DNA from 3 places in the Paenibacillus sp. 01T424 genome. Region 1 is predicted to be linked to each of the others. Evidence: a T-box and tRNA genes for the amino acid it is inferred to sense, from the RefSeq annotation. Region 1 holds a T-box; the other regions hold tRNA genes.
What was found. A T-box is a leader RNA that pairs with one kind of tRNA and senses whether it is charged. The one in region 1 lies ahead of AC1DPK_RS25480 (alanine--tRNA ligase), so its partner is inferred to be a tRNA-Ala.

Region 1 (6,028 bases):
TTAAACTGTAAGCTGGTTACAATTATACCCCAATTAAATGACGCCCTTTCATACCAAATTGTTGCGTTAAACTGCCCGTTAGCTTAACGCCCAGCAGAACAGAGGCCGAGTCTTTATTTTATTGTAAAACAAGCCCAACACATGATAAATAGCTCATCGGCAATCGCTATACATTCTTGGCCTTTTTCGGCATTCGGTACATATTCTTGACATTGCACATTGCCAAGAATATGTACCGATAAAATAAAAAAACCGCGATTTACGCGGTAATTAATCGGCTCATATTCTTGTCATCCGACATTTAGTGTCATACACCATATAGCTCGATTTTCGTTCTGTTTTTTTATAAGTTTCCCTTTCTTGCAGTAAAAAAGCAATTCGGATATAATCCGAATTGCTTTTTCTTTGAATAATGTGCTCCGGTACCGTACCGCCAACGGAAAGGCCAATCGTTGTCAAACCACTTCGATTGCCGGATTTATCATTCATCATGGATTCCCGGCAACTCATAACGTTGTTACAAATGGCAATCCTAAAACATCAGCTATTGTTCCGCGTTCTGGAAATATTTATTAATTACTCCTTTAATCCTTCTAACTCCAGCAGCAGAAGATTGTTCTTTTTTAATACTGAACTTTCCTAAGTTTGTTGTATCTTCTACATGAGGTCCTCCACATACTTCTCGACTCCAAACTTTCCCTTCATTATCTTTGATTGTATACACCTTAACGATATCCGGATATTTATCCCAAAAATTCCCTTCAACATTACTTTCTTTCGCTTCAATTTTAGGCAGCTCTGAAATATAGGTAACTGCTTTTGATGAAATCGCTTCATTCACATACTTTTCCACCTCAGCTATTTGCTCTGGCGTAAGTTTTTCATCATGGTTGAAGTCAAACCGTAATCGTTCTGAAGTAATATTACTTCCTTGTTGATGAACATGATCACCTAAAACTTCCCTTAAACCAGCAAGTAATAAATGAGATACCGTGTGCAGCGCTGTTGTTTCTGTTGAATGTTCAGCTAATCCACCTTTAAATTTACCCGCAGAAGCAGTTCTGCTCTTTTCAGCATGTTTCTTTGCCGCCTCTATATAAGACGCCTTGTCCTCCATGCTATATCCACTTTCAGTTAGAAACTCTTCCGTCAACTCCAAGGGAAACCCATATGTTTCGTAAAAATAAAAGGCATCTGCACCTGTCACTTTACCCTTATTCTTAAGATGTTTTTGTATTTCAAATTCTCCTTGCTGTAAAGTTCTATAGAAAAGATTTTCTTCCTTATTTACTATTTCGATAATTTTCTTTTTATTACCGATCAAATCTTCATAAGCTGTTGCTTCATCTATATAAACTTCAGACAACTCACCCACAAAACTTCCTTGTATACCTATTTTTTTACCTGCACGAATTGCCCTTCTTAATAATCTTCTTGTTATATACCCTGCATCACTATTAGCTGGCTCCGCACCATCATTAATTAGAAAAGTAGCCGCTCTCACATGATCAAGTATGATTCTAAACGACTTTAAATCGTCAGTATATTGTTTACCACTTAACTCCATCAATTTTTTCTTGGGATTAAGAAAGAAAGCCGTATTATAAATATCCTTGTCACCATTAAGGGCTGTTGCAACCCTTTCTAATCCGCCTCCATAATCAATATTGGGATTTTTCATTTTTACAAATCCTGTGTCTTCTTTTTTGTAACACATAAATACGTTGTTCCCAATTTCTAAAAACCTCTCGCTTACAGAAGCAGGATGATCCAGTGAATCACCGCCTGGTTCAAGATCATAGAACATTTCACTATCAGGCCCACCCGGTTCACCAACAGGCATATCCAATGGATTTCCGGTTCGACTCCACCAATTTTCTTTTTCATCGTATAAGAAAATTTTCCCACCTCTAGATGCCCCATATTGATAGGGATCATCTTCAATGATAGGTTCTATGCCAACTGATTTAAATTTTTCTGACCAGATTTGAATGGCTTCCGTATCTCTCTGTATATTCAAATCATCACTTCCTATAAAAGCACTGATATACAGCCTGCCAGGATCAATTCCTAATTCGATAATATGCCAATTCCAAATGGCATCGATTTGCTTTTTCTTATAGTTATTTTCATTTGCTTTAAACTCCCATCGACCTATCATTTCAAAAAATGTCAGATGCGACGTATCTCCTACTTCATCAATATCCACTGTCCTTAAACACTTCTGAATATTAGCAATCTCATTACCTATCGGATGCTTTTCCCCCAATAAATATGGAACCATAGGTTGCATTCCACTTCCTGTAAACAACGTTGAGGGATCATTTTCTGGTAACAAGCTGGAAGAGGGCACTTGGCTAGCCCCTATTCCTTTCATAAAATCAATATATGATTTTCTTAACTCATCTGGTGTCATTTTCACCATGCTCAATACCTCCATTTCAATTGTTAATTATTCTCGGAAAATTATTTTGCAAATATTCGAACGAGAAGAAATAAAACAAAAAAGCCCTAAGCTGACATATTTCTTGTCAACTTAGGGCGAACTATTATGTCCGTGTTACCACCTAATTTCAGATTTCTCTGCACTCTATCAATACGGGATATCTCCGATATTGTTTCCTGAATAACGGTGGAACTCCGTTGAAGCCTACTAAGATTCCTCTGTTCGGTTCACAGCTCCGAGACTGCTTCACTATTAGATCAATGAAGATTCGCACCAGCCATCTTCTCTCTGTGAGATCCCTAATAGCTACTATTTCTCATCATAGCCTTTTCGTTTTAAGTTAAAGCAATGCTATCACACTCAACTTGCTCTGTCAATTAATTCCACTATTTTCAATAAGGTATAAGTCTGTCGATACTACCATCAGCTTTGGCAATTCGGTTGCTTCGCATCCTCTGACTTTAGCCAAATTGAATGAGAATGACGCTCAACATCTCTTGGTGATGATGAGCGTCTTCTTTATTCATACCTTTGGAAATGCTTTCAATAAGACAGTGATCGATTCGGCGCGTGTTGTCGATGCATTCGGCGCAAATTGATTGCTGCCACGCCCTTGAATCCAGCCTTGCTGCACAGCTGCATCAATGGCTCCGATCGCCCATGCCGGGATTTGCTTGTCATCTGCGAAGCTCGTTCTTGCGCTTGCGTCGATAGACAGCTTCAATGCTCTCGCGACCATCGTCACCATCTCTGCGCGACTGATCGGCTGATTCGGCATGAACCGTTGATCAGCATAGCCTTGAATGAGTCCGAGCTCTACAGCTTGCGCCACGGCCTCACTCGCCCATATCGGGATCGAGGCTTGATCTACGAACGCCTTCGTACTGCTTTCGTTGCTTAGCTGCATCGCCTTCGCGAGCCATACCGTGAACTCCGCGCGTGTCACGGACTGATTCGGTCTGAATGTTCCATCCGGATATCCGTTCGTCATTCCTCGCTGCACGGCTGCTTGAATATCCTTGGCAGCCCAGTGGCCTGCGATGTCTTTGAAGGCCGGACTCGGCTCGTTCGACTTACGATTGACGGCAAAGACGGCGAATATACCGACATTACGTGTATCCGCTTGAATCGTACTATCCGTTACCGTGCCTTTGAATTCCACCCAACGCGCTGTTGCTTTATCATATTGGAACACAGATGCTTGTTGATCTTTGCCAAGCTTACTGACATCAAACGTCAAGCTGATCTGAATCGGCTTATCGAAGCCGCCCTTCACATCCTTTGACAATTCGAACACCGGGCTTATTGCATTCGGCTGCTGCGTCAGCAAGTCAGCGGAATTGTCGATTTTCTTCAGATGCAGCATCATCGTTTCTTTCGCTGCGCCTACCGGAACAGAAACGGTAATCTGCTTGCCTAAGCTGACCGTTCCCGCTTCGCCGGCTTTGATCGTCGCTTCGCCTTCCTTCACGCCAGGTCTAGGATTATCAGTGTCGATTGGAGGTTTCGGTTCCGATTTATCGATAGAATCCTTCAACCTCGCGTTCAGATCGCGCAGAGTATCCACTACTGTCTCGAAATGATACGGGTATCGATCCAACAAGAACATCAATTGTTTGCGAAGCTCCTCGTTCCCTTTGTTCAAATTGATCAATTTCTCGGCTGCATCAATTAATTCTTTGTAGGGTACCATTAGATCATCGCCGTACACTTCGAACTCATAGATGGAATATCCGTAGTATTCGCCATAGACAGGCATTCGTTCAATTCCTTGGAATTTCAGGTATCTAGCCTGCTTCGGAGCGAATTCCACCGTACTCGTCTCTCGTTTATCGCTGGCCGTAAGAATTCGATCGTCTGCCATCACGTTTTTCCATGTTACGTTATCAGTGGAATAGAGAATCTTGAACCGTTTCGCGGCCGTCTCCCATCCGATGACGACCTTGCTAATATTTTGCGTTTTGTCCAAGTCAACGGTGAACCACGAATCGTCTTTGTACGTACTCGCCCAGCGCGTGATCATATTTCCATCGACGGCTTGGCTCGAAGGTACCCATGCCGCCTCTAATCCCGAGGCATCGGTTACCTGATGCAGCGCATAGTTGTTCACATCGAGCAGCGGAATGAAGCGATTATAGACTTGTAGATTATCGATCGTTCCTTTGAACGCGTTGGTTGTGCCGCCGATTTTCGCGACAGGCAGGACAAGCGTCTGAATGCGCTGCACTGGCTGCGCCAGCTTCTCGACGTATTCATTCCCGTTCACATAGAGCGAGACGCCATTGCTGTCCCCCGTGATGAGAAGATGAGTCCATTGGCCAGCCGGCACTTTGTAATTGAATGCGCTATCATATCCTTCTTTAGAGAATCCTAATTTACCCTTGGTGCCGTGTTGCTTTAATTTTACCGTTCCCGCAGGCGATTCCATTAATACGGTATCGTCCGGATTGTCCGCATCCGGGTTAATCCACATGGAGACGGTCCAACCAAAGTTTAAGCTGTTGAGAGGTGTATCCAAATAACTAGTACCGCCGTTGAAGTGGGCGCCTTGCCCATATTTTCCTTTGACAAAATCGACGTTATTGCTTCTTGCATCGTATCCATTACCGGATGCGTCGATGGAATTGTTTTCGAACGAATAATCAAGGACGATTCCTTCCGTATTTTTGACTTTCACATCATAGGAAAGGTGGGTATTCGGCGCATCGCCCATCTTCGCGGCCGTCTTCACAAAGGTGTCGTAGTCTACATCGCTTCTCGCGCCGTGCCACATTTTCTCGGAAAGGACCTGCATGGCAGGGACCAAGCGGACATGAGTATCATCCATCGATAGCCCCGCTTCATACGAAATATCGTTCCAAAGTGCGAACATGCCGCCTTTTAATTGCGGATGGCCAAAAGGCAGCGTCGCACCGTACCATTTTACAGGCTCCCATTCCTGATATAAGAGTGACGTATTTAAATAATCGGCATATAGTCGGGGTACGAGATATAAATAGCTATTATTGATGTTAATGATGTTATAACCAAGATCGATTGCTTGCTGCGGTCCGCCATACGGTAAGTGCCAGATCGCCATGGTCGCTTCATTGCTGATCGGTGTCTTACCGGCGTACTCTTGCAATCCGCCCCACAACAAAGGATGTTTCCCTTTGCTATTGATGAATTTGATCATGGTATCCATATATTTTCTGAAATCTTCCGTGTTTCCTTTGTATTCATCGGTTCCAATTTGAACATCAGGACCGAGAAATGTAGGGTCTCCGCCTTTCCAGCCATCAAGATATTCACTCCACAAATTCTTGACAAATTCCACGGTCTCGGGTTTTGAGACGTCGAGATGCGAATCATTCCCCAGAGAAGGATCTAATGTCGTAAAAGCACGCGAATGCCCCGGCGTATCGATTTCAGGTATAATATTAATACCATAATCTTGACCTAACCGCTGCAAATCGCGGAACTCTTCTTTCGTATAAAAACCATCTATACTTGATAAATTCGGATACCTCTCGCTTTCTAACCGAAACGCACCGCGATTACCTATATCATCATTCAAATGGATTTGCAAATCCGTCATCTTAT
Region 2 (18,347 bases), on a different contig from region 1:
CGTGGAGTTCAATAATTTTGGCAATAACGGCCGTCAGACAAGCCTTTAAATATAAACGGTTCCCAGGTATGCTTCGTAATAGATTCGATTGCGTAAAGGCTTTGCCGAACAAAATGGCTTCTTCCCGGATCAGCTCTTGCGGTATGACCCCCGAGAGCTGAAAATCGTTTAGAATTCGTTGTTGTTTGCCGATTTCAAAATCGAAATGAATGTAAATAAACCGGCATCCCTTATCACTAGCTGCTGCCATATAGGGAACCCCTGGGTAAAAAAAGACCACATCTCCCGGGTTTGCTGTATGTTCAAAACCATTGATAGTAATGGTAACGATTCCCGATTGAATGAACCAAAGATCATAGTCGGTGTGTGCCTTGTGTTCAATCCATTTCGTGTCGTGGGTAAGCTCAAAGAAGGATTTCATTCGAAGCGAGATCAATTCCGACAATTCATTGAGAATCCCCATATCCGTCATATTCTTATCCATTGGCATCCCTCTACATTCCTCAACCAGAAGACATTGCTCATATTATTTTAGTATATCACTGGATTTGTTAATCACAAATATTCGTACTATTTGACATGAAAGTGAAACTATCTCATATTCTACTTTTAAACCATTCTCCTATAATTAGGTTATAACCAGTTAGGAGGACTTGATCATGATGGATTCGAATGTTTCACAACCGAAGGTAGTTATCATTGGGGCTGGGAGTCTTTTCTTTGGGCGGCAGTCAATCTGGCAAATGGTTCACTCTAAATATTTGAATAACGGAACACTTTCTTTAGTAGATACTGATGAAGAAAAACTATCCAAGATGGTAAGGCTCGCTGAAATGGTTGCAAAGGAAAACAATGTATCTCTTAAAGTGGAAGGCTCGACGAATAGGAGACAGGTATTGAAGGGAGCGGATTTCGTCGTTCTCAGCTTTGCTGAGGATACCGTCAAATACCGTGGCATCGATTGCCAGGTTTCTTTAAAATATGGAATTCGGATGTGCTCTGGGGATACCATCGGTCCAGGCGGAATCTTCAGGGCAATGAGAGAGCTGCCAGTCATTATGGAATGCGCTAAAGACATTGAGGAACTTTGTCCGGATGCGTGGGTAATCAATTACATCAATCCATCTACCGTCCATGGGATCGCGTTAAGCCGATATGCGCCGAAACTTAAATCCTTTGCGCTTTGCGACTCCCATCACATGCCGAACAAGAAAGCTTACTACGCGATTCGAGCGGGTATCATTCAGGATCAAAGTGAATTCAATGAGGAGATCGATCGGAGATTTGATTTCCGCGTTGCCGGTGTCAATCATTTCACCTGGCTGCTTAAGGCGGAGTATGACGGAAAGAATGTTATGGCTCCGATTGCCGAGGCATTAAGGAGGTCGGCAGGAACGGAAAACAACGGTGGGGATAGAGGAGCAAAGGCACTTTATAACGATGCAATCACTTATGAACTTTATAACATTTTCGGGTATATTCCAACATGTACGGCCCATACCAAAGAATATGTCCGGTATTGGCAGGGGCTTGGCAAGAAGGAAGACGTCATCCCGCCTTTATCGATTTGGGAAACGGAAGACCGGTATAAACGGCATGAGGAAATGTGGCGGCAAGTGGATGACTTCATCTCAGGGAAAAATCCTATCGCCGATTATATGAAATCTTTCGGACCCGATCACGCTACGGATATTATCGAAAACATGGTGGGGAATTTGAACAAGCGGTTCTTTATTAATACGCTCAATAACGGTGCTGTGACCAACATGAATAACGACTCGTTCCTTGAGTTGTTAAGCGAAGTAAGCATGGACGGAATCAAACCGCTTCATATGGGTGAAATGCCGAGGGGAATCCGGGGCATGCAGGAGCTGGTGCTGGATACGCACGAACTGACTGCGGAGGCTGTTGTGGAACGGAGCTTCACGAAATTGAGAAGAGCGATGATGATCGATCCGCTTGTGAATTCCATACATGATGCGGATTTAATTATTAAAGAGTTGTTGGAACAGGAAAGGGAGATCATCCCCGAATATTGGTACGAGTAAACAAGTACGGCAAACATACAATCTGAATGCCTAAACAATATTTTCAAAACAATAGACTTGAAATAGCTCATGCTGAAATTGCATGAGCTATTTTTATTAGGTTTAACTCAGTTGGGAGTACGAGATGGTTGGTTACACTTCCCTAAAAGTAAGACAAAGTAAGGCGAAGAAATAACACGGGGGATTAGCTCGGTTGGGAGAACACCATTACCAGTTTAACACCCATAAAAGTTAACAACTAAATATGGGGCTATAGTTTAGGGGGGAAATAGGTCGCTGGCAGCGATCAGTCGGCGGTTCGATTCCGCCTAGCTCCACCATACCTTATCATCAGAACGGCAGAGATGCCGTTTTTTTTTATTTTATTTTGTGCTTGGATATTTCAAATCCCTAACTGAGAACATTTGAACAGTTTAGGTATGTATGCTGAAATTCAGCAATTATTTTACATAATTACTAAAATGAAATCAAATGCTTGATTCTTTGTAACGTCACACATGCTGAGTGGACGTGGTACTAGAGGTGTAGCTAACATGCTGATCAGTAACTCTGCCGCAGTTTATCGCTAATACTGAGGCTCTTAGGGAGCTTGGGGTTGGCGATGGTGAAGAGGATCCATTAGAAGCATACACGGAAATTCAAAGCGCGATAGACAATGACCTAAAAATACATGGGCATACGCTCGTCTGGGAAAGCCAAACGATTCCGTGGCTGAACAACGCTAAGATCTCCGACTCCGACCTGACTCCGTCCAACCCAGGACTGACCGCGGCTGGGGCGTATACGAACATGAAAGACTATATTAACGCGGTTCTCACGCATTTTAGCAAGTTCAACAAGAGCAGCATGCAGAACATCATCTCGTGGGACGTCGTCAACGAAGTGATGTTGAAAAAAGCATTCGATAAGGCTACCGAAAACAACCGCACGAGCGAGAACGCGTACGATCCGAGTGCCTCCTCACTCGCACCGAATCGGCAGTTATCCTGCAACGGATTTGGAGTAAATAAAGGTTTCATTAACTAATAATGAGGATGGCGATGAGGTTGTTTCTGCGCCATCCTCATTTTGTTGTGGTCTGTTACAGCCTTCATATTTTCCAAAATGAAATAGCAATAACTACTGAATTATGTTCATTTATGAGATATATCCTTTTATTTGTATTTAGCTTGTGGTTCATAAGTTCGGATCTAATATCTTCTTTAATTTTTATAGTAGAATCTCTACTTCGTTAGGTGCCGCCCTATTAAAACGCTCATTATAATTGAAGATACGGGAAGGAGAAGTCATTCAACATCAAGATTGAAAGCGCTTTAGGTAACATCAAAATCCATTATAGGGGGAAGGACATCAAATGAGTAGACGCTTCAAACAGCTATTGCTGTCACTGTTAGCCGCTGCACTGTTAGTGCCGCAATTTTGGTATGCTCCAAATGCGAATGCAGCGAGCGCAACGATACCTGTCATCCTGTACCATGTAATCACCGATAATCCATCCGGAGATTATCAATACAGCACAGCCAACTTCAAAAAACAAATGAAGTATCTGAACGATAACGGCTATACCACCGTATCCGCGGAACAGTACGTCGACATTATCGTGAACGGGGCAACCGCTCCTTCGAAACCGATCCTGCTGACGTTCGATGACGCGACACCGGACTTTATTACAAACGCGCTTCCAGTATTGACGCAGTACAATATCGGTTCTTGGGGAATGACGCTGAGCCAATTGAACACGCTGAAAAACAACCCGAACATCAGTCTTCAAAACCATACAAAGACGCATGATCAAGCTGTATGGACGACTAGCATCACCAAAGCGACCGCGGCCGCGGAAATCCAATCCGCTAATACGTTCTTGAAAGGAATTACCGGCAAAGATCCGATCCTTCTTGCCTATCCTTACGGCAACTACAACGCGGACGTAAAAGCAGCCGCGACGGAGAACGGAATTAATGTCGGTTTCAAAGCCTGGAGCGGCGATGACGACGCCTTGGCGATGGGACGTATTCTCATTAAGAAAGACGATACTTTAAATACCTTCGCAGCCGCGATCGGCGGACCTACGCCTCCGTCACCGGAAGCGATCGGGAACGTCGTCGTTTCGAACGACTTCGAGAACGGCACGCAAGGATGGTTCAAGCGTGGTACCGAGACTGTAACGGCTTCGAACAATGCCGCTCAGAGCGGAACCGGCAGTATCTTGGTGCAAGGAAGAACGGACAACTGGAACGGCCCGGGCTTTAACCTCGCCGCCACCGGCATACTGAACAAGGAATCAGTTTACGAGCTTTCCGCATGGGTTAAACTCAAAGAGGGATCGACCGGCTCCGAGACAATCCAATTCGGCGCTCAACAGACTGGGGCATCCAACGAGTACCTGAATCCAGGCTCCGCGGCAACGGTAACAGCAGACGCATGGGTACAAGTCAAAGGCGAGTATACATACGACATGAACGCCAATGCCCTGCAAGTCTACTTACAGAGCAGCAGCAGTAAAACCGCTAGTTTCTACGTCGACGATTTCCAAGTGAAAGTCGTCAAACCGGCCGTTCTTGTCGAGAAATTCGAAAACGGCAAAAATGGGTGGACCGGCAACGGCGCTACGGCGACCGTAACGAATGCCGTACACCACTCCGGCTCGAACGCGCTTCTCGTGACGGAACGTGCCCAAAATTACCACGGCCCGAGCCTAGTGTTGACGGATACGCTTGAAAAAGGCGCGGATTACGAAATTTCCGCCTACGCCAAGCTGGATACCGGAGCGGCTTCGACGCAGCTAAAGGCATCGATTGAGCAATCCGGATTAACCGGCAACGACCAGTTTAAGCAAGTAATCGAGTTGACGACGGTCACCGACGGCGCTTGGGTGAAACTGAGCGGTACTTATACATATAACAGCGCCGCTACGGGAATTAAACTCTACTTCGAATCCGAAGACGCCGGTAAAAATACTAGCTTCGCGATCGACGACATCGTCATTCGCCAGACAAGCGCAGCTTCTCCTCCAGGATTCCTCGTCCTGTCCCAAAGCTTTGAGGATGGTCAGCTCGGCGGTTGGACGGATCTGGGATGGAACGGCACCGGTACTGCGGTAGTATCGTCCGACTACGCATCCGAGGGAACGAAATCCCTTCTGTATAAGGTCCGTTCGGACAGAAAGAGCGCCGTATCGCTTAATTTGACCAGCAAGTTGGTATCCGGTCATAAATACGATATCTCGTTCAAACTCCGGTCCGCTCAAGGAACCGATAACTACCACTTAGGCGCAAAAGTCAAATCCGGCGGTACGGATAGCTACCCATGGATTATCCAAAACCAGGTCGTTACGAACTCCGTCTGGAAGACATTCGAGGTGAAAGGCTACGAAGTACCAGCCAACACGACCGAATTCCTAGTGTGGATCGAAGCGAACAACTACGACTCAGACGAAACCGCCACGGCGAAAGCCGACTTCTATATGGACGAATTCGTAATCAAAGACGTTACGCCTGGCGCCGAGCCTGCTAGAACACCTGCAGTGCCATTCAATACCGTAACGTTCGAGGATCAATCGAATGGCGGCTTTGTCGGCCGCGCGGGAACGGAAACGTTGACCGTTACGAATGAAGCCAACCATACCGACAACGGTTCTTATGCGATGAAAGTAGCAGACCGCACCGACTCTTGGCACGGTCCGACGATTCGCGTCGAGCAGAACGTAGACAAAGGCAGCGAGTACAAAGTAACGGCATGGGTCAAGCTGATCTCGCCGACCAGCTCGCAGCTTCAGTTGTCCACGCAAGTCGGCAACGGCAGCACCGCCAGCTACAATACCATACAAGCAAAAACCGTGAGTGCTGCAGACGGATGGGTGAAGCTTGAAGGCACCTATCGTTACTCCAGCGTAGGCGACGAATTTTTGACCATTTACGTCGAGAGCTCCAGCAACAAGACTGCTTCTTTCTACATCGACGATATCAGCTTTGTGAACACGGGCTCAATCCCTATCTCCGTACAAAAAGACTTGACGCCAATCAAGACAAAGTATCAAGACGATTTCTTGATCGGCAACGCGGTATCCGCGGCGGATTTCGATGGCACTCGCCTGGAGCTTCTCAAATTGCATCATAATGTCGTAACGGCGGAAAACGCCATGAAACCGGATGCGACACAGGCGGTGAAAGGTACTTTCACTTATGCGGATTCGCTAGTCGATAAAGCGATCGCCGCAGGGATGAAAGTACACGGCCATGTGCTCGTATGGCATCAGCAGACGCCTGCGTGGATGACTACTTCGAACGGTTCACCTTTGAGCCGCGACGAGGCACTCGCCAATATGAGAACGCACATCCAAACGGTTATGACGCACTACGCTGACAAATACGGCAACAATTTGATTTCTTGGGACGTCGTCAACGAAGCGATGAACGACAATCCTTCTAATCCGACGGATTGGGTTGCTGCCCTGCGCACCTCTCCTTGGAAAACGGCGATCGGTAACGATTACGTGGAGCAAGCGTTCTTAGCGGCAAGAGAAGTGCTGGACGCAAACCCGTCTTGGGATATCAAGCTCTATTACAACGATTACAACGATGATAACCAGAACAAAGCTACGGCCATTTACAATATGGTGAAAGAGATCAACGACAAGTACGCACTTACGCATCCGGGCAAGAAGCTGATCGACGGCGTCGGCATGCAGGCGCATTATAACGTCAACACGAAGCCGGACAACGTTAAAGCGTCGTTGGAGCGGTTTATTTCCTTGGGCGTTGAGATCAGCATTACCGAGCTGGACATAACGGCCGGCAACGGCGGCACGATCACCGAAAAGGAAGCAATCGCGCAAGGCTACTTGTACGCGCAGCTATTCCAAATTTACAAAGAGCACGCCGCGAATATCGCCAGAGTCACCTTCTGGGGTCTGAACGACGCGACGAGCTGGAGAAAAGAACAACCGCCGTTGCTCTTCGATAACAACCTGCAAGCGAAACAAGCCTATTACGGCGTTATCGATCCGAGCAAGTTCATAGCGGAGCACCCGCCGGCTTCGGCAACCGCTAGTCAAACTTCCGCTAAATACGGTACGCCGGTCATAGACGGAACCATTGACGCGATCTGGAGCGATGCGCCTGAAGTCTCGATCAACAAGTTCCAGATGGCATGGCAAGGTGCACGCGGTGTAGCCAGAGCGCTCTGGGATGATCACAACCTGTATTTGCAAATCCAAGTTACTGATAATGCGGAACTGGACAGTACTAGCCCGAACGCGCATGAACAAGATTCCGTCGAAGTGTTCGTAGACGAGAATAATGGTAAGACAGCTTCCTATCAATCGGATGATGGACAATACAGAGTAAACTATATGAACCAGGCAACTTTTAATCCGTCAAGCAAAGCAGCCGGTTTCGAGTCAGCCACCTCTCTTTCCGGAACGAACTACACGGTAGAAATGAAAATACCGTTAACATCGATCACGCCGGAAAACAACATGAAGCTAGGCTTTGACGTGCAAATCAACGACGGTAAAAACGGTGCTCGTCAGAGCGTTGCCGCATGGAACGATTTGACCGGCCAAGGTTATCAAGACACGTCCGTTTTTGGAGTGCTTACGCTTTTCGGTAAGAATTCTCCTGCAACGACACCGGCGGCGCCTGCGAACGTAACGGCTTCTGCCGTGAACGCTAGCTCGATCAAGTTGAATTGGAACACCACTTCAGACACGAGCGTAACGTTCTCCGTCTATCGTGGAACGTCCGAATCCGGTTCTTTCACGGTAATCGCTTCCGGCGTACCGGTTTCCGAATTCACGGATACGGGTCTGGAGGCTTCAACGAAGTACTACTACTACGTGAAGGCAGTTAAAGGGGAATTGGTGTCGGATGCATCCACAGTTGTGACTGCAACGACGATTCCTCTGGTTGTAACGCCTCCTGAGGAGGTTTTGGCGGCACCTACGGGATTGACGGCTGATGCTCAAAGCCAATCCTCAATCAGGCTGAATTGGAACACCACTTCAGACACGAGTGTAACGTTCTCCGTCTATCGCGGAACGTCCGAATCCGGTTCTTTCACGGTAATCGCTTCCGGCGTACCGGTTTCCGAATTTACGGATACGGGTCTGGAGGCTTCAACGAAGTACTACTACTACGTGAAGGCAGTTAAAGTGGAATTGGTGTCGGATGCATCACCAGTTGTGACTGCAACAACGAGAGCCGCTTCGCCTCAGACCGGTACAGACACGCCTCCTCCGGTGACTGAACAACCGGTTGAAAACGGCCAGATCACACCAAAAGTTACCGTGAATAACGGTAAGGCATCGTCCAACATCTCTGCCGGCAATCTGCAGAAAGCGTTCGATCAAGTTGTAACTAACGCTGCAGGCAAGAAAAAAGTTACGATCGACATTCCTGCAACAGCAGGCGCAAATTCATACGACGTGCAATTGCCGCTTCAAAGCCTGAAAGATTCCGGATCGACAGTACTTGCGATCAAGACGGTGAACGGCACGGTCGAGCTTCCTGGCAACATGCTGGCAGGCACGAACGTCGGCAGCTCCGAGTTCGTATCGGTTCGCTTGGGCAAGGTCTCGACAGAAGGACTCAGCAATGACGTCCGCCAGCAAATCGGTAACCATCCGGTCATTAGCCTCGAAGTTTTGGCAGGCGACTCCGTTGTCGCTTGGAACAACCCGAACGCGCCTGTAACGGTATCCGTACCTTACACGCCGACGGCTGAAGAGCTAAGCAACCCGGATCACATCATCATCTGGTACATCGAAGGCAGCGGCAAAGCGACACCTGTGCCGAATGCCCGCTACGATGCAGCAAGCGGTACGGTCAAATTCTCGACGACTCACTTCAGTATCTATGCGGTTGCGTTCGTCGTGAAATCGTTCGGAGATCTTCAGTCCGTACCATGGGCGAAGAAAGCGATCGAAGCGATGGCATCTCGCGGCATCATTAACGGCACGAGTGAGAACGCGTACGATCCGAATGCTTCCATCAAGAGAGCGGACTTCCTGTCGCTGCTCGTTCGCGCATTGGAGCTTAAAGGTAACAATGCTTCCGTAACGATGTTCTCCGACGTGGATTCCTCCGCATACTACTACGATGCGGTCAAGATCGCTGCGCAGCTCGGCATCATTCAAGGCACGGGCAGCAATCTGTTCGATCCAAACAGCAAGATCTCGCGTCAAGACATGATGGTCATCGCGGCGCGCGCGGCGAAAGCCGCAGGCAAAGCGTTGCCGACAGGTGGCACTTTGGATGCGTTCAGCGACGAGGCATCGGTAGCTTCTTACGCGAAAGACAGCGTTGTAGCACTGGTCAATGCCGGTATCGTGCAAGGATCAAACGGCATATTGGCGCCGAACAGCTCTCTCACTCGCGCCGAAGCGGCAGTTATCCTGCAACGAATTTGGAGTAAATAAGAGTTTCAGATAGCCTAAAGAGGCTGCTCTGCAGATTGAATCTTGATATGCTCCCCATACGGTAGACAGGTGAAATAATATATAACCTGTTTGCTGTGAGGGGAGCATTTTTCATGCCCGAAAATAAAATTAGTGCCTCAGAGAAATTAGCCATCGTGCAAGAGATTGAGAGCGGTCGAATTGGATTGAAGTACGCTGTTAGTAGATTTAAACTGAGTAAAAACACGCTCGTAAAAGGGAGACAACTTTATCGGTTATCTGGTGTTATAAGTTAGGTCGTTCTATTGTTAGTTCGATTATCGAGAAGCATAAAGGAACACTCTCTAGAAAGTATAGATAAGGGGAATGATACTATGAGGCTTGATTGCATCTTATTGTTTTTTTATTGACTTGATGGTCTATACATTTCAGATCAGTGATTCTTTTTCTTGTATTAAAATCAAATAACACTGGATAAAATATGTGCAAATCATGTTGTGAGTCCTGTCTATTCCGGTAGACATGCATGTTGAAATGCGAAAAACTCGTTAAAACCAACTAGCACTATATAAATAATCAAGTCGTTAGAAGCCTTACACCCTACGACCTTAAGGGACTTCTTAATACATAGTAAGACTTAGCGGACACTTGTTCTAATCCCCTCGCATTCACCATAGTACACCAGTCCGCATCAGGGCTGGTGTGTTTTTATGTGGCCCTATTCTATGATAGGTGTCGGCTTTATAATTATAATTTCCACTATAAAGCTGTAAAAGTACGGTAGTCAGACGTTCATAAGATGGGGGTACATCGTATTAGGTAATGTTCACACTGAGCACTCGGCACATGTGGGGCGCTGTATGTCACTCGTAAGAAAGTAGTAGTTAAGAGCCGCATTTACCTGTATATTGAAGTTTGAATGTATTTGAATCTACCACTATGATCTGCATCGGTGAGTCTACTTCGTTACCCGGTATATTCTTCTTGCTTAAAACATGGGTTTGCATGTTAATTAACCGTCCGGGGGTGGACGGTTTTTTCTTACGTTCAAAAAAGGACCTCATCGTAATGTTTGTGTTCAACGCCTCGTAGATATTTGCAGGGTACATTTACCTATAATGATGATATGATTTAGATAATCGACTTACTTATTGCGCTCTTGGAGATTGGGGTTGGGTTCATAATGAGGGGTATTCTCCGATTCGGTTCTCGTTCTATCTTGCTTTATATAATTGCTGCCCTTGTTATTGGTTCGGTTGTAAGCTATGCCGTCGTCCCTGCACCGGACTCCCCTAAGTTCCAAAGTGAAAAAGGCATTCTGGATATAACGCAGGCCCATGTCAGTGAGAATCCGGTAAAGTTAAAAGGGGACTGGGCGTTCTATTGGCAAGAGCTGCTGTCGCCTGAGGACATACAGAATCGCTTAGCAAGGGACGGAAATCATGATCGCTGGATCAGCATCCCGGGGTCATGGTTAGGCTATCAATTAGATGGTCAGCAGCTGAACGGTACAGGCTTTGCAACCTTTCGGGTGGTCATAAAGCTTAGCGAGCAGGATAGGAATGAGCGGCTTGCTCTGCGGATGCCTACCATTTTTCATGCGTATAAATTATGGGTTAATGGCGAGCTGTTGGCAGAGGTTGGTGTAGTTGGTCAGGACAAGAGCAGCGTGACACCGCATCTGGCAACGAAGCTGGTGTTCTTTCAGCCCAAGAATGACAAGGTAGAGCTGGTTATGCAAGTAGCCAACTTCCATCATAAGCGAGGCGGCATCACCAAGTATATAGAGCTCGGCGGCAGTGATGTGTTAACGGTTAGGACAAATCTGAGAATCGCCGCAGAAATGTTCACCACCGCAGGCCTGCTTGTGATTGGCGTATATCATCTGCTGTTATTCGGACTGCGACGCAAAGACAGGGCTCCATTGTATTTTGGTCTGTTCACCACGTTGTCCGGTATCCGATCCTTGCTGGTCGGCGAGCTCTTACTCACACAATTGTGGCCATCTTTTCCATGGGGATTGCAGTTCAAGATCGAATACCTGATTCTTTGCAGCATTGGTTATATCATGACGATGTACTTTGATAGCATTTTTCCGAATTATGTGTCGCGTTGGTTTCATCTTGTCACGCGGATCGTTACCGGCGCATTCTGTATCGTTGTTGTGGTGACCCCTGCACTTCTATATACCAAAATGTTACTGATGATCGGTGTGATGGTTTTTCTGCATATGGTTTATCTGATGGTTGGGCTAGTCAAAGCGGCTATGCGGCGTATGGAGGGAGCGCTAATCTTCCTGCTCGTGTCGGTGGTTGGTTTAGTTACTGTCGTCAACGATTTTTTATATTACAACGAATGGTCGCTGATCGGAAATACATCTCCGCTTGGTTTGTTGGTGTTTACGATCGCACAGATGATTCTGCTTTCTTCGAGATTTACGAGGGCGGCATCGAACGAGGAGAGGATTGCACGTGAACTGCAGGATGCTAACAACAAGCTGACCGAAATGAATTTGAATTTGGAACGAACCGTGCAGGAACGCACACAGGCCCTATCCGCTGCTCATGATGATCTCCGCACGTCGTATGACCGGTTGCTTCACTCCGAGGAAGGGAGGAAGAAGCTCCTTGCCTATATAACGCACGATCTGCGTATGCCGTTGTCCAGTATGCTTGGTTATGTAGAAGCTGTGCAGGACAGGGTCAAGCCGGAACGTAATGAACAGTACTTGAAGTATATCCGGGATAACACGATAAGGGTTAACCGCATGATCGAGGAGTTGTCCTTCTTGTCGCATTTGGAGACGGGACAAGTCTCGTACCGAATGGAGCAGGTTCATGTGGTTGACTTCTTGCGCCGGTTCTATGAACAATATGAGCTAGTTGTGCGTGACGCAGGGTTGGATTTCACGCTGGATTTCAGAGATGTGGAAGATCAACGCCCTGACATGCCTGTTGTCGAAATGGATGTGCAAAGATTAGAGCAGGCATTGTTTAATATAGTGTCGAACGCGATGAAGTTTACTTCTAGCAGTGGGTCGGTGCGTATTGCATTAGCTGTTGAAGAAGAGGATCATATCCGCCGTGCAATCATTAGCGTGCAAGATTCAGGCACAGGTATTCCCCCAGAGCAGCTCGAGCAAATCTTCGATCGTAATTACAGGTATGATCGACCGGGCCTGGAGAAGGGTATAGAGGGCAGCGGGCTCGGGCTGGCGATTTGCAGGGAAATCGTCCAAGCGCATGGAGGGACGATTCGAGCGGAGAGCGACGGCAAGACGGGGGCAATATTCTATGTATCGCTTCCTTGTATTCTTGTATTGTAGAAGAAAGAAGGTGACAGCATGATGGACATGCACAAAATTATGATCGTCGATGATGATCCCAATATATGCGAGATTGTTCAGGTGTATTGCGAGCGTGAGGGCTTCATATGCTCCTACAGCTACAGCGGGGCAGAAGCCATGAAACTGCTTACGTCGTTCGAGCCGGATTTGATTGTACTGGATGTATTGTTGGCTAATGAAAACGGCATTGATTGGTGTAGGAACGCACGTTTCTACACGAATGCGCCGATCGTGTTTCTGAGCAGCCGTGAGGAGGACGAGGTCAAAATCAGCGCATTATCCTATGGCGGCGACGATTATGTGACCAAGCCGTTTAGTCCAGGAGTACTCATGGCCAAGATCAAGGCTCACCTTCGCAGAGTGTCGACGGGCAGAAGGGAACAACTGCTAGAGTTTCCGGGTTTGACGCTGGATTACTACGCACAGTCCGCCATCATGGGTAGTGAAACCATTTTTTTAACGAAAAAAGAGTTCAGTCTATTGTCCTATTTGGCACAAAACGTTAACCGTGTCGTCACTGTCGATATGTTGTTTCAGCTCATCTGGGGAATGGAGAGTCTGGAGGATACGAGAACCGTCGCTGTACACATTAGTAATTTACGTAAAAAAATCGAAGCTGACCCTGTCAATCCTGAGAGAATCATTACGATTCGGGGGGCCGGATATATGCTGGTTGCCAGAAGTGCGTTACAAGCGAGAACATAGTAGCGTTAAGGTTGGTAGTGTGACCACGACTGCCGCTAACACACTGCAGCTAGAAGGGATAGAACCAAGCTGCCTTAATTGTAGTGAGCTGAACCGTATCATAAATAGAGCGAAATCCGTGGCAGACGTTCTGGAGAGGATCCCAGACTTCATGCAAAACAACCTCCAATTCCACCTATGATAAAGTGGAGATGGAGGTTGTTTTTACACGTAAAATTAGTAATAAGTGGAAACCGAAAAGTTATAAATGGGCCTTTGGGAAAACCCCTTCGGAATTTCAGGGAATTAACGGAGCAATTGCAGTACGCCTTGCGGCTGTTGGTTCGCTTGAGCCAACATAGATTGTGCTGCTTGAGTAAGAATGTTGTTCTTAGTGAACTCCATCATTTCCTTCGCCATGTCTACATCACGGATACGCGACTCAGCGGCAGTAAGGTTTTCAGAAGCAGCTCCAAGGTTGTTAATGGTGTGATCCAAACGATTTTGGTATGCACCTAATTTGGAACGTTCGGCGGATACAGCATTAATGGAATTATCTAGTACTGCAATTGCTCCAGAAGCCTTAGTAGCATCCGAAACATCAAGGGAGTACTCAACATTAACGTTATTAGTGCCATTATTGGTTTGTTTCGTAGTTGTCCAAGCAGCACCCGTAATCACATTTCCATTTTTATCTTTAATTACTGCAGATGTATCAGAAGAAGTTAACCCGAGAGCACTTGCACGCATGTCTGTAACATTCATGGACAAGGACTGACCTTGGTTTGCTCCGACTTGCATCGACAAGGATTTGTCCTCAACACCACCTTCAACTGTAAAAGCGGCTTGACCATTCGTTTTTGCGCCAATATTTACTTTGAGGCCATTTCCAAAATCGATCGTGGAGTTGGCTGCAATATCAGATTTCTTAGTTGTATCACCAGTTGTTGTGTTTGTCAGCGTAGCGGTTTTTGTTGTTGCAGCAGTAACGCTAAATCCATGTGTAGTAGGGCCAGTAAGTGTACCGATAGTAAGATCTACGCCATTACCCAGGTTATAAGTGCCGCCATCCTCAAACGTTAAAGTTTGCGTGCCAACCACAACGCCGCCATTGGCATCGTGGACTGTTGCAGTATAAGCATTTGCGGTACCAATGGTAAGGTCAAAAGTGTTAGAAGCGCTATACGTTGTACTATCAGCACGTGTATCAATGCTTACTCCGTTTGCGAAGGTAACTGTGCTGCCGGCAGTAAAGGTTACGTCAGGTCCGCTGTCAAATGATGCTGCAAGCTCATTAGTGACAGTAAAGCTATCAGTTCCATTGATAATTGTGTTACCAACGCCGTGGGCAATCGTGAAATCTCCAATTGTTACACTACCTGCAGCAGCACCTGCAGCAATAGATGTAGTACCTACAGTGCTGCCGCCTTGACTTAATGTAACCGTGCTGCTTACATCAAATGTTTGGTGATTTCCGGCTGCGTTAGCTCCAGTTAATGTGGTGTTAACCCCAGTAGCGGTTTTAAAGCTCACACCGAAGTCATTAGATGTTCCCAATGCCTTGAATTGATAATTTTGTACGTTGTTATCAAGAATAACTTTGTCTGTTAAAGCTGTAGTGCCGTCGGTATCCATTAATTGAACACTAAAAATACCGTTGCCTTCATCTGCATAAGCAAGTTGATATCCTACTCCATTGCTCAGTGCCGAAGAATTATCTAAACTCAAAGTAAGGGCACCAGCCGCACCTGCGGCAACAGTACCATTGTTTACCGCACCTAAAACGCCTACAGTTTTTATATCAAAGCTTCCAGACACTGAATTGTTACCTGTAACCGTAATACCATCGGCCGTAAGGCCTGTATTGGCACCGGTGAATGCGCCGGTTGCAACAGAATCTGTTCTTGTAATTGTTACTTCATGTGCACCGTTAGCCAAAGTAGAAGTAGGAGCAATCGAAACGCCTGTTACAGAGCCGGCCGGAGTATCAAGCGATGCATTTTTCGTTTGCGTTTGGCCAATACGAATTTCATAATCGCCGCTGTTAAGACTTGAGTTTGCCCCAACGCTAACGTTTTTAATTGCATTATCAGCAGTATGGGTTGCGGATTTCGTTACAGTGTCTGTAACATCTACTGTATAATTTCCTGCTTTCAGAGAACTGTTCTTATCTAAATCCGGATTCGAAATAGTCGTCGTTCCCGCATTGAAAGGATTAGTTGTTTTATCAATCGTTACAACACCGGATTTTTCCGAAATGTCCCCATTTAACAGTTTTTTCGTGTTGAACTCGGTCGTATTACCAATACGGTTAATTTCAGCTGATAATTGGTTGATTTCCTTCTGAATTTCGCCACGGTCATCAGCAGTGTTCGTATCGTTGGCAGCTTGCGTTGCGAGTTCTTTCATACGTTGAAGGATGCTATGTGTTTCGGTCAAAGCGCCTTCTGCCGTCTGAATCAGGGATATCGAATCTTGCGCGTTGCGCTGTGCTTGATCCAATCCGCGGATTTGTGCTCGCATTTTTTCGGAAATCGCAAGACCTGCAGCGTCGTCGCCCGCACGGTTGATACGAAGACCGGAAGACAATTTCTCTAAAGATTTTCCTGTTGCTCCTGTGTTACCTGCTAATTGCCGATGCGTGTTCTGTGCTGCAATGTTGTGGTTAATTCTCATTTCTCATTACCTCCATGTGGTGTGTTTTAGGTGCCTATCCGTTGGCATCCTTTGAAGCGCATACCCTGTACTCACAAGTCGTTGGTGGATTGCGCGCTAATCCAAAACAAGGATTTGTAAGTCAAACTGTTATCTTCCTTGATTTCACCACTCGTCCTTAAGTGGCAGGAGCTTCGACCTTTTTTGCCGTTTCTAAGGCTATATTGTTTTCTTCCCATAACTCTCCACGAACAATAGAAATATGCTTTGGTGCTTCAATCGCCAAACGTAAATGGCCTTCATCGCTCTTAATGACCTTTACCATAATGTTGTTGTCGATTAGCACATATTCTCCGGGTCTTCTCCCTAACACGAGCATTAGCTCATCCCCTTATCCCGCTCAGTAAATTGACATAAAAAAATGAGCAAACAAACCACTGCCCTTCTTCCTCCTGAAGAATGACGGCGACTCATTTGCTCATCCTAAGTCTCGTAATTATTTAATAAGTATTCAATTGTAAAAAACTACATTTAAACAGCAAAAAGACGAATAAATAGGCATCTGTTTCAAATGTTCCTCCTTGAAACTACATGCGTATTTACTCGTCCATGAGTAATCGAATATGAGATTAATTTATATATCGACAATGTATTTGAAATGTTTAGTCTTTTTGAAAAAAAAATTTGAAAGTTATTATCCTAAATTACGAAAGCCTATGGTTTCAGTCGTTTGAGAAAAATGGGCTTGGGCATCTCATAGGCTTTGCCCAGACGAAGCAAGTCCTTGTTTAAATATCTAAGGAAAGCTGCAAGTAAATAGAAGGGTCACTAGTGTTGCATAAATCTTCAGAATCATTTAGTCAGAAAATTCCGAAAGTAATTCTCCGCGAACGATAGAGATATCTTTTGGCGCTTCAATAGCCAAGCGTAAATGCCCCTCTTCACTTTTAATTACCTTTATGATAATTTTTTCGTTGATTACTATGTATTGTCCGGGTTTTCTTCCAAGAACCAGCATCAGACTCACTCCTTTACAGTGAAGGACCATTATATGATTTGAACTTATTTTACGAGAATTATCATTCATGCAATTGAGGTTTCCAAATTGCCTCCTGCAGCATTAACTTTCTACCATCCCCATAACCCTTAATGAGAGTCTGACTTTGTATTCTCACTTGCTGTATAGGCAGCAGGGAGGGGTAAGCTCAGTAGCAACGCTACAAACAAGCTGACCATTCGCCTTTTCATAGAGCTTTTCCTCCATGTATATTATCATGATAGATTAGCCCATTAATGAAACTCAAAGAAAACTTTAAGTTCGTGCTAGAGATAAAGCATACCAAAGAAAAAGATTACAAAGATAATTGGCTGTAAGAACGTAGAACAGATTAGGGTTTAAACAACATCCGATTCAATCAAAGTGTCTTAGAATATGGCTAACATTATACCTGAGATTTCTACTACGAGTGCTGCATCCCGTAGGTAGGCAACTTGTGAAGCAGAGCTCTTCAAAGCTGGTTCCAATGATGTTGATGATGTCTAGACAATCGTTGTTACATCATTATCAAAAGAAGTGCAATCATGACTCAATGGCTACCTGTCCTGTTTTTAATCGGTTCCTTTGTGTAAATGATGATTCCCGTAATATTGTCACGAGTCTTTGGTCTAGGTGTATATAAGAAAGGTATACAAGCACAACAGGCTGACTTTACTTTAGATGACGGCCCTGATCCACGCTATACACCTGAACTACTAGATTTGCTGAAGCAATATGATGTGTTGGCAACGTTCTTTGTACTTGGTAGTAAAGCTGAACAGTATCCACATTTGATACGAAGAATTCATGATGAGGGGCATCAAGTTGGAATTCACAACTACATTCATAAATGTAACTTACTTATATTTCAGTGGAAATTAAAGCGTCAGCATATCAATCGCATGGCAGATATTATTGAGGGGATTATCGGGGAGTATCAGGTTTCGCGTCGTTGCGGCTAGCGACAATAGATAGTTTCCTTCTTTATAACCGGGCCCGCAGATACCTGCGGGCTGTTTTGCTATGGTACAGAGCTCAGGTGAACAACTGGGCCGCGTCCTGCTGGTTCCCGTAGGTCATGAAGTCTGTAGGTGACATCGAGGTGTATTTTTTGAATACTCGGAAAAAGTAAGAGGTGTCATAGTAGCCTAAATAGTTTGAGATATTGGAGATGGACATGTC
Region 3 (6,345 bases), on a different contig from region 1:
ATAATTACCAGACAGGTCTTACTCTTGTTGGTAAATTACCTTCATTTGCTCCATAAATTAATTTTGATAAATCTTCTTTGAGCATTTGCAGTCGTTCTGCTCCAATGTTTTCAATCCAACGTTGCTCAATCTCAGTTAGAATCTTCTCTTTTGCTTTCACTACTAACCAACCTCGTTCGGTCAAAATAATAATTTTCCCTCTATTATCAGTGGGATGAGCTTTGCGTATTACATAACCACATTGCTCGAGATAATCCACCATTTTACTCACAGCTTGCTTTGTAACTCCTAAATATTCGGCTAGTTCTATACCTGTTGCTCCATTAGGATTGATACATTTAAACATAAAACCATGTACAGGTCTAATATCATCAAATCCCAATTCACTCAATCTGTTATGTAGTTCATTAATCGATACACTAAAAGATAATGACAAAAGGGATGTAAGATCTAATTCACTAAAAAATTGATTATTCATACATATTACCTCCTTACATAAAGTCAACTAGGTTGACTTTGTTCAGAGTTCATTGTACTATGCGTAATATAGTCAATCAAGTTGACTATATTACGATTGTGAAAGAAATAGAATTCACCGAGACAAAATTAATAAATTATGGAGGGTTCTTATGGCTAATATCGTTAAAATTAGAGGAAGTGTATTTGCACCGTATGCTTGGTTGGAACCTATTAAAGATCCTTCAACTGGAAGGATCTTCGAATATACGGGTGATGCACGCGAATTTACACCTTACGCTGTAAATACAATGAGATCAAGATTAGAGCAAGAAGTGATTATTGATTTTTATAAAAAAGAAATTTTCACATTTGCAGATGCTTGTATTACGACTGTGAAAATTACAAATCCAGACGGTTCTATCGAACATAAAAAAGGAAAAACAAATACACAAAACATTGTATGTACGAATGTTATGTGGGGCGCTGATGATGTTTCTTTTGAAATGAGGGCAAGTGCCAGCAATCCTTTGAATACATCAGCACCTGCAGCTGACTATGTATTAACTATAAACGTTAACAAAAGTGGGGATGCACATATCGAAGGTTTCCATGATGGGTTCCCTTGCTATGAATTTTATAAACAAACAGATTTCGGTCCATTTGAATTCATATATACACATGATTTCAGAAAAACTGGTGACACTCCAGCAGCGCTAGCAGGGGAAATGGAATACAATTTCAAAGCGACACTCTAGAAATAAATATTAAGTAGAAGATTGTAAACAGCAAATATTAAAGGAAAAGCAAGCATTTAACCATACGAAAAATAATATTAAACATTACAGAGGTGTATTCTCATGACTACTATCGTTAAAGTTAGAGCAAGTGTATTTATTCCAACATCTTGGACTGAACCTAGGAAAGATATTCAAACGGGTAACACAATCGAATTCGAAGGTGACTCACGTGAGTTTACACCTTATGCAGTAAACACTTTGCGTTCAAGAATTGAACAAGAAGTAATTGTAGATTTCTACAAAAAAGAAATTTTCACATATGTGAATACTGGCATAACAACAGAAAAAATCACAACTCCTGATGGTTCCATTAATAAAAGATCAGGAAAAGCTAGTACGGAAGGCATTTTGTGCACGGATATTGTATGGGAGTCAGACGAGGTCAAATTTCAAATGAGTGCAAGTGCTAGCAACCCATTAAATGTATTAGCACCTCCTGTTGACTATCTATTAACTGTACTTGTCAAAAAAGATGGTATTGTCGACATTCAAGGGGAACACGATGGATTCCCTTGTTATGAATTTTATAAGCAAGTAAATTGGGGTCCGTTTGAACAAATTTATACTCATGATTTCAGAGAAACTGGTGATACACCTGCAGCTATGGGTGGGGATATGGAGTATAGATTCAAAAAGATATTGTGAACCCAATATGATGAACTTTTTAGTAATTAAAAATAAAACACCTTAGAGTAGTGAACATCAGGAGGAACAAATGACAACAGTTTTATTCGTAAAAGCAAACAATCGCCCAGCAAATCAATCGGTCAGTGTAAAATTATATGATGCATTTTTTGCGAGTTACAAAGAATCGCATCCAAATGATAAAATAATAGAGCTTGATTTATACAAGGATGAATTGCCATATGTAGGCGTAGATATGATTAATGGCACTTTTAAAACAAGTAAAGGACTTGCGTTAACAGCAGAAGAAGCAAAAGCAGTAGCTGTTGCTGATAAATATTTAGATCAATTCCTTGCTGTTGATAAAGTTGTGTTTGGTTTCCCATTATGGAACCTAACAATCCCAGCTGTGCTACACACATATATTGATTATTTAAACCGAGCAGGTAAAACATTTAAATATACACCAGACGGTCCAGTAGGACTTATGGGGAATAAGAAAATTGCATTATTAAACGCTAGTGGCGGTGTATATTCTGAAGGACCAAAAGCTGACGTTGAAATGGCTGTTAAATATGTAGCAAGTATGATGAGCTTCTTCGGAGTAAATGATATAGAGACAATTGTGATAGAAGGCCACAATCAATTCCCAGAAAAAGCAGAAGAGATCATTGCGAATGGTCTTGAAAAAGCTCTTAAAGTAGCAAGTAAATTCTAACTAGTAAAACAATTATCACTGAATATGGCAGTATCAACACTTTTATAGTGGTGGTACTGCTTTTTTATTGGCTTTTCTTACTACTTTCCTTCGATGCCCACTCATTTCATTACGTCCGCACGGACTGAACCCTGGGGGATCGAAATTCTGATTATATTTTCACAGATATTATCCGTATGAAGCAAAGCATAGCGGTAATTTCGATGCCGTGCTCCTACACTGACGCTTCGTGCGCGCGATCTGCCCCTTGCTAGGCTCCACCAAATAATAAAAAAACCACTTCAACAGAAGTGGTTTGAATGGTTTATTATGGTGGAGCCTAGGGGGATCGAACCCCTGACCTCATCGCTGCCAGCGATGCGCTCTCCCAGCTGAGCTAAGGCCCCAAATGACGACAAGATTGATCTTAGCACAGGGTCGTCAAAACTGTCAATCTTTATCTATCATACCATTGAGCGGGTGTTTGGACAGCAAATTATTGAGCTCCTTCATGAACATATCGATGTCCTTGAATTGGCGATAAACAGATGCGAACCTGACATAAGCTACCTCATCTACAGGATAAAGCTCGTTCATAACGATTCCACCAATATCGCTGCTATCAACCTCGGCATGTGCCGTTGTGCGCAGCTCCTTCTCAACCTCGGATACGATTACCTCTAGACGCTCCACTGGTACCGGACGCTTCTCGCAGGCGCGGATAAGACCCCGCAATATTTTGTCACGGCTGAACTCTTCACGGCTGCCATCTTTTTTGATGACGATCAGAGGCGTCTCTTCAATCATTTCGAATGTCGTGAAGCGGCGGCTGCACTTTTCGCATTCACGGCGGCGACGAATGGATTTGTTTTCGTTGGCCGGTCTGGAATCTAATACTTTCGTTCCGGCATAGTCGCAGTATGGGCATTTCATGATGCGTATTGCCTCCTTTCTTAGTCGCTTGAGCCTCAAAAATGGACTCTTCGAAAAAAAAATTTAATTTCCATGTAATTCCTGTAATGAAGTTCAGATTTTTGCACATAATACTTTTACCAACCGCAAGGAGGTGAACATACATGAGCGCATCCCGCAGCAGTAACCAATTGGTAGTGCCACAAGCGACAGCTGCCCTTGACCAAATGAAATATGAAGTTGCTCAAGAGCTAGGCATCGCAATTCCGCAAGACGGATACTACGGCAACATGGCTACAAAAGACGCAGGCTCCATCGGGGGATACATTACCCGTCGCCTAGTGCAAATTGCCGAGCAATCCCTTGCTGGTCAATACAAATAATGATTCATTAAAAGTTGTATGAATAACCGAAGCTTTGGCAGGGCTCGTCCATGAAGAGACGAGCCTCCAAGGCTTCATTTATTTTCGTTATCGTTAAGGATCATCCATTAAAGACTCGGATATAAGTCCTTATACTTATTATAATAGTAAATGACTCGCTGCACATAGTGTCTAGTTTCTCCAAACGGAATTTCTTTAACCGATTCGATCGTTCCATCCCAAGTCCCCGAGTCAAGCCACTTGCGAACATTTCCTGGACCCGCGTTGTATGCAGCAATTGCAGCTATCTTATTTTGATCAAATTGTTGATTAAGAGATCTTAAATACCACGCGCCAACCTCAATGCTAACGTCTGCACGATTCATAAGCATATCATCCGTTACGGCTTGAAATCCTGCTTTTTGAACGACCCATGCAGCCGTATCAGGCATAATTTGCATTAAGCCCAGTGCACCCTTCTTCGATTCCTTGCCTGTCTGAAAATTGCTTTCACTGCGAATAATCGCGGCCACTAAATGCGACTCAATGCCATAGTTAGAAGCACTTGCACGAATGTCTTCTTTGTAATGAACCGGATACATCCACTCCGCAAGCCAATCTGATTTGAGAAATAAAATCGTCAATAAACCAAGCAGCAGGACGAGCAGCACCCTTTTCTTTTGGAATACCCTCATGGCATACACTTACTTTTCCAAAATTCATCCAGCTGACGCTTCGTCTCCTCCAGCGATCCGCTGTTATCGATGACCCAATCCGCTTTCAGTCTCTTTTGCTCAATATCCATTTGCAGTGCGATGCGCCGGCTTGCTTCTTCTTCAGGCAAATGGTTTCGTTCCATTAAGCGCTTTTTCTGAAGCTCAGCGGGTACATATACGACCAATATGCCTTCGTACAGATGCTCCTGCTTCGTCTCGTATAGCAGCGGCACGTCAGCTACTACTAATCGTTCTGGATACTGCTCTGCGTAAGTATGTATGGTTTGCTGCATCCGCGCCCGTATAGCTGGATGGGTTATGGATTCAAGCTTTGCTAATGATTGTTTATCGCGAAACACAATTTCGCCGAGAGCTTTGCGGTTAAGAGAACCGTCCGTTTCAAGGACAGCTTGTCCAAACGTAGAGGCGATTGCCTCTAATGCTGGTTCCCCGGGAAGTACAACCTCCCTTGCGACTTGATCGGCATCGACCAGCAGCGCACCGCGTTCGACGAGCATGTTTGCGATTGTGCTTTTGCCGCTGGCAATACCGCCGGTTAATCCGATTATCATCCTTTTCACCTCAAATTATAACAGCTTCATGATTCCGATTATGATTAATAATATGCCTGGCAGCATAGCTAATGTCTGCATGCCTTTCCAAGCGGAGAAACGAAAGCCAAAACGGATACCGCCAACAAGAAAAAGAGCACTTGCCGCCGCTATCGTTAAAGCCGTAAGTAAGGAAGGCAATCCGATCAACGCAGCCCCAAGTCCAGCTCCAAATGCATCAAGTGATAATGCAAAGCCAAGCATGACGGCCTCCGATGCAGAGATGGTGCCTGATTTATCGACGTCAGCCGACTGTGGCGTGCGCAAAATCTGAATAACGAGCCCTAGACGCTTCAGCTCTACCATAACGACAAGCGCAGCACTCGCGATCTCTCCGGCATGTGTTTTTGCGCCAGCTTCTGCCGAAGCAGCACTTTCTTGTACTGCGGTTTCTACGTGCTCATGCCTCACATCATCCTGCTGCTGTTTGTTTCGTCTAAGCTGCAATAGCGCCCAGACACCAATCAGCATGAGGACACATGCGCCAATGAGACGCGCAACGAATTCAGACAGGAACGTGGTTATCAATCCGCCAACCTGCATGGACAAATAAATAATAATACCAGAGCAGCAAGCAATAATCAGTATTGACACGATCGGTATGCGGATCCTCCGCAAACCGTAAGTAACGCCAACACCAAAACCGTCTACGCTAACAGCAACAGCAAGAACTAATAGTGAAACTACATGCGCGAACAATGTTTTAGTCCCTCCCCGCACAGCGGCGATCCGGCTTACAAGAAGCTGTAAGTAGACATCCGCCTATTGTTCGTAACACACTTATCATATGCGGGGAGTATTTGACTGTGCATGCTGGTTAACATTTGCTGCAGTTCGTATTATTTTCCTGATGCGTGCAGTGTCTGGCATTTATTGCAAATATGGGTACCTCGGCCGCCAACAACAAATTTATGAATCGGTCTTGAACAGGTTGGACAAGGCTCATCCTTCTTGCCGTATACAAGCAGCTGATGCTGAAACATTCCCATCTCGCCTTGTCCATTAACGTACGATTTAATAGACGAACCGCCTGCTTCAACCGCATTTCCCAGTGTCGAACGTATCGCTTCATAAAGTCGCTTCCATTCGGCCGGCTTCAATGTGCTAGGTGTTCGCTCCGGATGTATACGTGCTTGAAATAAAGCTTCGTCTACATAGATGTTGCCC

Region 2: it encodes a tRNA-Ala, which carries the amino acid that the T-box ahead of AC1DPK_RS25480 (alanine--tRNA ligase) is inferred to sense. The anticodon was not compared.
Region 3: it encodes a tRNA-Ala, which carries the amino acid that the T-box ahead of AC1DPK_RS25480 (alanine--tRNA ligase) is inferred to sense. The anticodon was not compared.

Annotation. Positions count from the first base shown of each region.
Region 1 covers NZ_JBFTPZ010000039.1:68,028-74,055, reverse strand. Annotated here, with positions in the region: gene AC1DPK_RS25485 (hypothetical protein) at 280-492, opposite strand; gene AC1DPK_RS25480 (alanine--tRNA ligase) at 545-2,425, opposite strand; T-box leader at 2,535-2,778, opposite strand; gene AC1DPK_RS25475 (S-layer homology domain-containing protein) at 2,970-6,028, opposite strand, start outside.
Region 2 covers NZ_JBFTPZ010000002.1:199,561-217,907, reverse strand. Annotated here, with positions in the region: gene AC1DPK_RS02940 (helix-turn-helix transcriptional regulator) at 1-484, opposite strand, end outside; gene AC1DPK_RS02935 (family 4 glycosyl hydrolase) at 660-2,048, shown strand; tRNA gene AC1DPK_RS02930 (tRNA-Ala) at 2,295-2,368, shown strand; gene AC1DPK_RS02925 (endo-1,4-beta-xylanase) at 2,598-3,074, shown strand; gene AC1DPK_RS02920 (endo-1,4-beta-xylanase) at 3,403-9,465, shown strand; gene AC1DPK_RS02915 (hypothetical protein) at 9,579-9,740, shown strand; gene AC1DPK_RS02910 (sensor histidine kinase) at 10,628-12,769, shown strand; gene AC1DPK_RS02905 (response regulator transcription factor) at 12,788-13,495, shown strand; gene AC1DPK_RS02900 (flagellin N-terminal helical domain-containing protein) at 13,781-16,150, opposite strand; gene AC1DPK_RS02895 (carbon storage regulator) at 16,308-16,508, opposite strand; gene AC1DPK_RS02890 (carbon storage regulator) at 16,986-17,147, opposite strand; partial or broken gene AC1DPK_RS02885 (YkoP family protein) at 17,527-17,808, shown strand; gene AC1DPK_RS02880 (polysaccharide deacetylase family protein) at 17,759-18,127, shown strand; gene AC1DPK_RS02875 (helix-turn-helix domain-containing protein) at 18,201-18,347, opposite strand, start outside.
Region 3 covers NZ_JBFTPZ010000059.1:15,692-22,036, reverse strand. Annotated here, with positions in the region: gene AC1DPK_RS30405 (MarR family winged helix-turn-helix transcriptional regulator) at 5-478, opposite strand; gene AC1DPK_RS30400 (DUF3238 domain-containing protein) at 630-1,214, shown strand; gene AC1DPK_RS30395 (DUF3238 domain-containing protein) at 1,317-1,901, shown strand; gene AC1DPK_RS30390 (FMN-dependent NADH-azoreductase) at 1,972-2,598, shown strand; tRNA gene AC1DPK_RS30385 (tRNA-Ala) at 2,909-2,984, opposite strand; gene nrdR (transcriptional regulator NrdR) at 3,028-3,510, opposite strand; gene AC1DPK_RS30375 (alpha/beta-type small acid-soluble spore protein) at 3,654-3,872, shown strand; gene AC1DPK_RS30370 (lytic transglycosylase domain-containing protein) at 3,980-4,546, opposite strand; gene coaE (dephospho-CoA kinase) at 4,543-5,139, opposite strand; gene AC1DPK_RS30360 (MntP/YtaF family protein) at 5,155-5,877, opposite strand; gene mutM (DNA-formamidopyrimidine glycosylase) at 6,018-6,345, opposite strand, start outside.